DNA from 2 places in the Shinella sp. BE166 genome. Region 1 is predicted to be linked to the other one. Evidence: predicted binding sites of a transcription regulator. Region 1 holds the regulator's gene; the other holds the start of a gene.
The links. Region 1 encodes LexA, which represses DNA repair genes until DNA is damaged. Its sites were predicted from a motif close to TGTTCNNNNTGTGTTCNG; they were not measured.
Positions count from the first base shown of each region.

Region 2: the regulator LexA is predicted to act here: its motif matches at 2,330-2,347, upstream of J2Y63_RS15140 (YifB family Mg chelatase-like AAA ATPase).

Region 1 is NZ_JBPEHL010000006.1:313,497-317,665, reverse strand. Features, by position in the region: gene J2Y63_RS17880 (molybdopterin molybdotransferase MoeA) at 1-1,176, shown strand, start outside; gene lexA (transcriptional repressor LexA) at 1,286-2,005, shown strand; gene J2Y63_RS17870 (ComEC/Rec2 family competence protein) at 1,986-4,169, opposite strand, start outside.
Region 2 is NZ_JBPEHL010000005.1:230,440-234,608, reverse strand. Features, by position in the region: gene J2Y63_RS15155 (ABC transporter ATP-binding protein) at 1-234, shown strand, start outside; gene J2Y63_RS15150 (endonuclease/exonuclease/phosphatase family protein) at 231-1,223, shown strand; gene gshB (glutathione synthase) at 1,294-2,238, shown strand; gene J2Y63_RS15140 (YifB family Mg chelatase-like AAA ATPase) at 2,437-3,969, shown strand; gene J2Y63_RS15135 (VOC family protein) at 4,017-4,169, opposite strand, start outside.

The DNA of each region.
Region 1 (4,169 bases):
GCCAAGCCGACACAGCGGACGGAGACGGTTTCCCTGCATGAAGCGCAAGGTCGCGTCCTCGCCGAAGACATCGCCGCACGCCTGACCCAGCCGCCCTTCGACAATTCCGCCATGGACGGCTACGCCGTCCGCCACGCGGATATCGCGACGCTCGGCGCCATCCTGAAGGTCGTCGGCCTCTCCTCCGCCGGCCACGCCTTCGAAGGCTCTGCCGGCCCCGGCGAGGCCGTACGCATCTTCACGGGCGCCCCGTTGCCCGCCTTCGCCGATACCGTGCTTCTGCAGGAAGATGCGGAGAAGCTGGACGACGGCCGCATCCGCACGACCTTCCTCACGCCAAAAGGCCGCCATGTGCGCCCGCGCGGGCAGGATTTTTCCGAAGGCGAGACCGTGCTGAAGGCCGGCGCCGTGCTCGATGCCGGCCGCCTGACCGTCGCCGCCGCGATGAACCATCCGACACTTGCCGTCTACGCCCGCCCCCGAATCGCGGTGCTTGCGACCGGCGACGAGCTCGTCCCGCCCGGAACACCGCCCGGCGCCAGCCAGATCATCGCCTCCAACACCTACGGCGTTTCGGCGCTCGCCCGGGCGGCCGGCGCGGAGGTGATCGACCTCGGCATCGTCGGCGACGACAAGCAGGCGATCCTGGCGGCCGTGCGCAACGCACTGACACTCGACATCGACGTGCTCGTGACGCTCGGCGGCGCCTCCGTCGGCGATTTCGACCTCGTGCAGCCGGTGCTCGGCGAGGCCGGCATGGAACTCGATTTCTGGCGCATCGCCATGCGGCCGGGAAAGCCGCTGATGGTCGGCCGGCTGGGGGATATCCAGGTGCTGGGCCTGCCCGGCAACCCGGTCTCAAGCCTCGTCTGCTCGCTGCTCTTCCTGGAGCCGCTGGTGCGCCGCCTCGCCCGCCTGCCCGCGAAAAACCGCCGGCACCCGGCCGTCGCCGCCGTGCCGCTCAAGGAAAACGACCAGCGGCAGGACTATATCCGCGCCCGCATAGCGCGGGGACCGGCCGGCGATCTGCGCGTCACCCCCTTCGGCAAGCAGGATTCGTCGATGATGAAGGTCTTCGCCGAATCGGAAGGCCTGCTGATCCGCCCGCCGCACGCCCCGGCCGTGCCAGAAGGCGATACTTGCGAAGTACTCCTCCTGCGCGAACCCTCCGCCTGAACAATATTATTATTTCCAAGGCCTTGCGGAACACATATGGAACAGATAGTGTCTGTTCTGGATTTGTTTCACGATTCTGGATTGTTTCAAGATTCTCGGTGGAGGGGCCATGCTCACGCGGAAACAACAGGAACTTCTCCTGTTCATTCATGAACGGATGAAGGAGTCCGGTATTCCTCCCTCCTTCGACGAGATGAAGGATGCGCTCGACCTCGCCTCCAAGTCCGGCATCCATCGCCTCATCACGGCGCTGGAGGAGCGCGGCTTCATCCGCCGCCTGCCCAACCGGGCGCGGGCGCTGGAAGTGATCAAGCTTCCCGAAGCCTATTCGCCGAGCCTCCAGCCGCGTCGCGGTTTTTCGCCGGCCGTCATCGAGGGCAGCCGCGGCAAGCAGCCGGTGCCGGCCGCCCCCGTGCAGCGCACGCCGCAAGCGGACATGTCGTCTTCGGTCTCCGTGCCGGTCATGGGACGCATCGCCGCCGGCGTGCCGATCTCCGCCATCCAGAACAACACCCATGAAATCATGGTGCCGGCCGAAATGGTCGGCAACGGCGATCATTATGCGCTGGAGGTCAAGGGCGACTCGATGATCGAGGCCGGCATTCTCGACGGCGACACCGTGATCATCCGCAACGCCACCACCGCCAATCCGGGCGAGATCATCGTGGCACTCGTCGACGACGAGGAGGCGACGCTGAAGCGCTTCCGCCGCAAGGGCGCCTCCATTGCGCTCGAAGCCGCAAACCCGGCCTACGAGACCCGCATTTTCGGCCCGGACCGCGTCAAGATCCAGGGCAAGCTCGTCGGCCTCATTCGCCGCTATCATTGAGCGCCGTCTCGGCCTCGAAGGTGCCGCTGCGCCAATCATAGGTGCGGTGGCGGGACCAGGGCCGGTCGAGAGTTTCGACGGCGGGCGTGATCTCGGCTTCAGAAAGTGTTGAAGGGGCCTTTTCGGCGCCGGGCTGGATTTCCAGGGCGCCTGTGCGCCGCAGATGGCGGGCCGTCATCAGCCGGGCTCCGGAGCGGCATGCCTCCAGCCGCAGGGCCTGCGGCACGACGACGAGATCGGCGGCATCGCAGGCGGTTCCGAGGAAGGCGAGGTCTTCCAGCGTGACGATCCGCCAGCCGCTCGGCGAAACCGCAGCGCAGAATGCCTTTGTTTCGCAGATGAAGCCCGTGCCTTTTCCAGCCTCCGCCAGGGCGGATGCCATGGCGTCCTTTGCCTTCTGCCGGTCCGCCTTGCGGCGCGGTTTCCTCTGCTTTTCAGTCCCTTCAGCGGGTGCGGCGGCATCCTCTACCGTCAGCCCTTCGCTCTTGCGCATCTCCGGCTTGACGAGATCGCCGAGCCGCAGAGCGCGCCGCCATTGCGCATAGATGAAATCCGGCGGCCTTGCGCGATTGGTCGCAACGGTTTCACCCCGCCGGATCGCCACGAGACGGCCGTCTTCCGAGACCAGCACTTCCGGCGCACGGCGTGCGTCTGGCCAGCAAGCTATGACGATCCCGAGCGCGACGAGCAGCGTGCCGGCATGGCGCAGCCGGGTGCGCAGGATGCAGGCCAGGCCGCCACCGAGACCGATCAGCAGGAAAGCGGACTGCGGAATCTGACCGGTGACGATTTCGCCTTTCCAGCTTGCGACCCAGGTCGAAAGCGCGATCATCCATTCGATGCCCTTGCCCATGATCGCGAAGGGGATGGCATCGAGGCCGAACGGCATCAGCAGCACGGCGATGAGGCCGAAGGGCATGACGATCGTGCTGATCACCGGCATCGCCAGAAGGTTGCCCGCGAGGCCATAGGCGGGGATGCGATGAAAATGGCCGATGGAATAGATCAGCGTGGAAAAACCGCCGATCAGCGAGGAGAGCATGAGCCCGCCGAAAAAGCGGCCGAGCGAACCGCCGAACAATTGCAACGGCCCTCCCCGGCTCTCCCGCCGCATCGGCCGCTCGCGCCAGGCCGCGTAGCCCGCGACAAGCCCCAATGTCGCCGCATAGGACATCTGGAAACCGGGATTGGTGACGGCCGACGGCGTCACCAGCAGGATGAGGATCGCCGAGAGCGCGACATTGCGCAGGCTGATGGCCGATCGCCCGAAGAGCACGGCGACAAGCATGACGCAGATCATGATCCACGATCGTACCGCCGAGAGCGCGCCGCCCGAGACGAGAATATAGAGCGTCACCATGATGAGCGCGCCGACGGCGGCGATCTTCTTGGCCGCATAGCGCTCGGAAAAGCCCGGGATCAGCGCCATCAGCATGCGCGCACCGACGAGGAAGGTGCCGGCCGCTAGCACCATATTCAGCCCGGAAATGGCCAGCACATGCGCAAGCCCCGCCTGCCGAAGCGCCTCGACCGTGTCCGCGCCGATCGCCCGCTGTTCCGCCGTCACCAGTGCCGCGGCGATCGCCCCCGCATCGCCGCCGATGCGGCCCCGAATATGCTCGGTCAGGTTGTTGCGCCAGCGCGCGATCTCTTGCCGAACCCGCCCTTCCAGCTTCGCCTCTCCGGCCGCAACAGCTTTAGGCGCGCTGTAAAAATAGCCAACAGCGCCGGTGCCGGCGAAATAGGCATCGAAGGCGAAATCGTTGAGGCCCGCCAAGGCCGGGCCGGACGGCGGTCCGAGGCGCGCACGCCCCGTTATGCCCGCGCCGATCGCGATCGGCTCATGACGGCTGCGGGCAAGCAGCGTGACGACGCCGGGCGGCCGCTTCAACACCGGATCGCGCGTTGCCTCCAGTGCGATACGGTAGCGGATCGCGCCCCGCTCATCGCTTTCGCGTGACAGTACCCGGCCACTGATCTGCGTTGTGACTGGAGTATCCAGGATGACCGTATCGAGCCGCGCACTTTCCATGGCTGCAAGCAGCATGCCCACGGGAACGAGAAAAGCGGCACCCGCAGCGAGCGCCACCCAGTCCTCCCGATACCGCAGCCGCCAAGCGGGCCAGAACGTAACGCAGGCAAGAAGCAGCAGGGCATAAATTGG
Region 2 (4,169 bases), on a different contig from region 1:
CGCATCGACTATGTCGAGGAACTGGGCTCGCAGCGCCTCGTGCACGGCGTCGTCGGCGACCAGCCGCTCGTCGCGGCCATCCCGTCGGAAATCCCGCTGCCGGAAACCGCCTCGCTCTCCATCGCCACAGCCAAGCTGCACTTCTTCGACAGCAAGAGCGGCCAGCGCATCGACTGGTCGGGCGAGGGCGCCGTCGCAGCCAGCATTCCCGCCATGGAGGTCGCCGCATCATGATCCGCGAAACCGTCGATCGACTTGCTGCTCCCACCAGCATGGAACGCGCCGCCATTGCAGGCCTCGAAAAATCCATCGCCGCGCATGACGCCCATATGGCCGATCTCGCCTGCATGAATGCGGTGGAGGCCGGCGGCAGCGCCGAGCGCGCCGAGCCGCTGCCCTTCCCCTTCACGGTCGCCGCCTGGAACCTGGAGCGCTGCCTGTTTCCAATGGAAAGCGCCGAACATCTGGGTGCCACCGGCGCGGAGATCGTGCTGCTCTCCGAGATGGACGACGGCATGGCCCGCACCCGCCAGCGCCACACGACCGCGGAAGTCGCCGAAGAGCTCGGCATGGCCTATCTCTACGGCGTCGAATTCGTCGAGCTCGGCCTCGGCTCCGATACCGAGCTGGAATTCTGCAAGGACCAGTTCAACCGTCGCGGCCTGCACGGCAACAGCCTGCTCTCCACCGTGCCGCTGCACGAGGCCTTCCTGCTGCGCCTCCCGGGCGAGCGCCTGTGGTTCACGGGCGAGGTCGACCAGCCGCGGCTCGGCGAGCGCATGGCGATCGGCGCGGTGATCAACACGGAATCCGGCCCGCTCGTGCTGGCCTCCACCCATTTCGAAAGCGCCACCACCGCCGCCTATCGCGAGCGCCAGATGGTCGGCCTCATCGATGCGCTGGAAGAAGCCTTCCCCGGCCGCCCCATGCTCATCGGCGGCGATCTCAACACCGGCAACCACGCCGACGGCGATTTCGAGGCCGAGGGCCTTTTCGCCCGCGCGGCCGAGCGCGGCTTCACCCGCCACGGCGGCCCGCTCGACGTCATGACGACGCGCCGCAGCCTCATCACCCGATGGCCCGAGCGTTCGATGAAGCTCGACTGGTTCCTGTCGCGCGGCCTTTCGGTGTCGGATACGCGCATCGTCTCCTCGCTCTCGCCGGCCGGCCGGCCGCTATCCGACCACGACCTCATCACCTGCCGCATCGACAGTTTCGCCTGAGCGCTGCGCGCCCGTTGCGCTCGCCCCTCGGGCACCTTAAATGTGTCGGGCATTCCTGAGGGGACTTTTCATGGCAAAGATCAAGAACGTCGCGGTCCAGATGGACCATGTGTCGACCATCAATATCGCCGGCGATTCCACCTTCGCCATGAGCATCGAGGCGCAAAGCCGCGGCTACAAGCTCTTCCACTACACGCCGGATCGCCTGAGCCTGCGCGACGGCACGGTCTATGCCACGGTCGAGCCGATGGAGCTGCGCGACGTCAAGGGCGACCACTACACGCTCGGCACCCCGGAGCGCGTCGATCTCTCGACCATGGATGTGGTGCTGCTGCGCCAGGACCCGCCTTTCGACATGTCCTACATCACTTCGACGCACCTGCTCGAGCGCATCCACCCCAAGACGCTGGTCGTCAACGATCCGGCCTGGGTGCGCAACTCGCCGGAGAAGATCTTCGTCACCGAATTCGCCGACCTGATGCCGGCAACGCTGATCACCCGTGATCCGGCCGAAATTCGCCGCTTCCGCGACGAGATGGGCGACATGATCCTGAAGCCGCTCTATGGCAATGGCGGCGCCGGCGTCTTCCATTCGACGAAGGACGACCGCAACCTCTCGTCGCTCCTGGAAATGTTCGGCCAGATGTTCCGCGAGCCCTTCATCGCCCAGCAATATCTGCCGGACGTGCGCAAGGGCGACAAGCGCATCATCCTCGTCGATGGCGAGCCCGTCGGCGCCATCAACCGCGTGCCCGCCGAACACGACGCGCGCTCCAACATGCATGCCGGCGGCCGCCCCGAGCCGACGGAGCTGACGGCGCGCGAAAAGGAAATCTGCACCCGCATCGGCCCCGCGCTGCGCGAGCGCGGCTTCCTCCTCGTCGGCATCGACGTCATCGGCGATTACATGACCGAGATCAACGTCACCTCGCCCACCGGCATCCGCGAGGTGAAGAAATTCGGCGGCGCCGACATCGCCGCCCTGCTCTGGGACGCCATCGAAAAGAAGCGCTAATGGTGCGCGCGGGACGTTCCGTTCGCGAACGTCCCGCCTTCGTTCCGCAAATGCAACCGCGCACAACCAGCACGCGGAAAATCTTCTCGTAAGTTCTATAATTGTTCTTGTTTCATTCCGAATTCCATGCCAGATTTCCAGCTGCAACCCAGGGGCGGTTGCGAGGGTCGTTTTCGGCCAGGGCGAGCGGAGTCCATCATGGTGGCGCGGGTCAGTACGATTGCGTTTCAGGGCATCGAGGGCGTGCCCGTCGATGTGCAGGTCATGGTGGCGCCCGGCAAGGTCGGCATGCAGATCGTCGGGCTGGCGGACAAGGCGGTCGCCGAAAGCCGGGAACGGGTGCAGGCCGCGCTGCACGCCTCCGGCCTGTCGCTGCCGCCGAAGCGGGTGACGGTCAATCTCGCGCCCGCCGATCTGCCGAAAGAGGGCAGCCACTACGATCTCGCCATCGCGCTCGGCCTCATGATGGCGCTCGGCGCCCTGCCGGGTGACGCGCTGGACGACTATGTCGTCATCGGCGAACTCAATCTTGACGGCACGATTGCCGCGGTCGCCGGAGCGCTGCCCGCCGCCATGGGCGCAAACGCACTCGGCAAGGGCGTAATCTGCCCGGCGGAAAACGGTGCGGAAGCCGCCTGGGCCGGCGGCGGCCTCGATATTCTCGCGCCGCGCAGCCTGATCGCGCTCGTCAATCACTTCAAGGGCACGCAGGTCCTGTCGCGCCCCGCGCCTGCCATTCGGGCGCCGGCCGGCGACCTGCCGGATCTCGCCGATATCCGCGGCCAGGAAAGCGCCAAGCGGGCACTGGAAGTGGCGGCCGCCGGCAACCACAATCTCCTGATGGTCGGTCCGCCCGGTTCGGGAAAATCCATGCTCGCCGCGCGCCTTGCCGCCATCCTGCCGCCGCTCTCGCCGGCGGAGCTCCTCGAAGTCTCGATGATCCATTCCATCGCCGGCCAGCTCTCCGGCGGCCGCCTGTCGGATCGCCGGCCCTTCCGCACGCCGCACCACTCCGCCACCATGGCCGCTCTTGTCGGCGGCGGCGCCCGGGCACGGCCGGGAGAGGCCTCGCTTGCCCATAATGGCGTGCTCTTTCTCGACGAACTGCCGGAATTCTCGCCGCAGGCACTCGATGCGCTGCGCCAGCCGCTCGAGACCGGCGAATGCATTATCGCCCGCGCCAACCATCGCGTCAGCTACCCCGCCGCCGTTCAGCTCGTCGCCGCCATGAACCCCTGCCGCTGCGGCATGGCAGGCGAACCCGGCCGCCAATGCGCTCGCGGCCCGCGCTGCGTGAGCGACTACCAGGCCCGCGTCTCCGGCCCGCTGATGGACCGCATCGATATCCGCATCGACGTGCCGGCCGTCTCCGCGACGGACCTCATCCGCCCGATGGCGGCCGAGACGAGTGCCACCGTCGCCCGCCGCATCGCCCGCGCCCGGGCCTTGCAGATCGATCGTTTCGCCCGCCTCGGCATGGGTGGCGTAACGAGCAATGCCCGCGCCTCGACGGCCCTCGTCGAAAAGGTCGCCGAACCCGACCCCGGCGGCCTCCAGCTCTTGCGCGACGCCGCGGAAAAGATGCGCTTTTCCGCCCGCGGCTACCATCGCATCCTCAAGGTTGCCCGCACGCTGGCCGATCTCGACGAAGCCGCGATCGTCGGCCGCATCCACCTGGCGGAAGCGATTTCCTATCGCATTGTCGGGGATCGAATGGCGGCAATGGCGTGATTGCGCGGCGGCGGCTGAGTAGCGCAGCCAACCGCTAAGAGCAGCGTCTAGGCGGGACCTTTGAAAACCGCTTCGATCCGGTGCCCGTCCGGATCGACGACGAAGGCAGCATAATAGGATGGTCCATAGTCGGGCCGAAGCCCCGGAGCACCATTGTCGCGCCCACCGGCCGCAAGGGCTGCTTGGTGGAAAGCATCCAC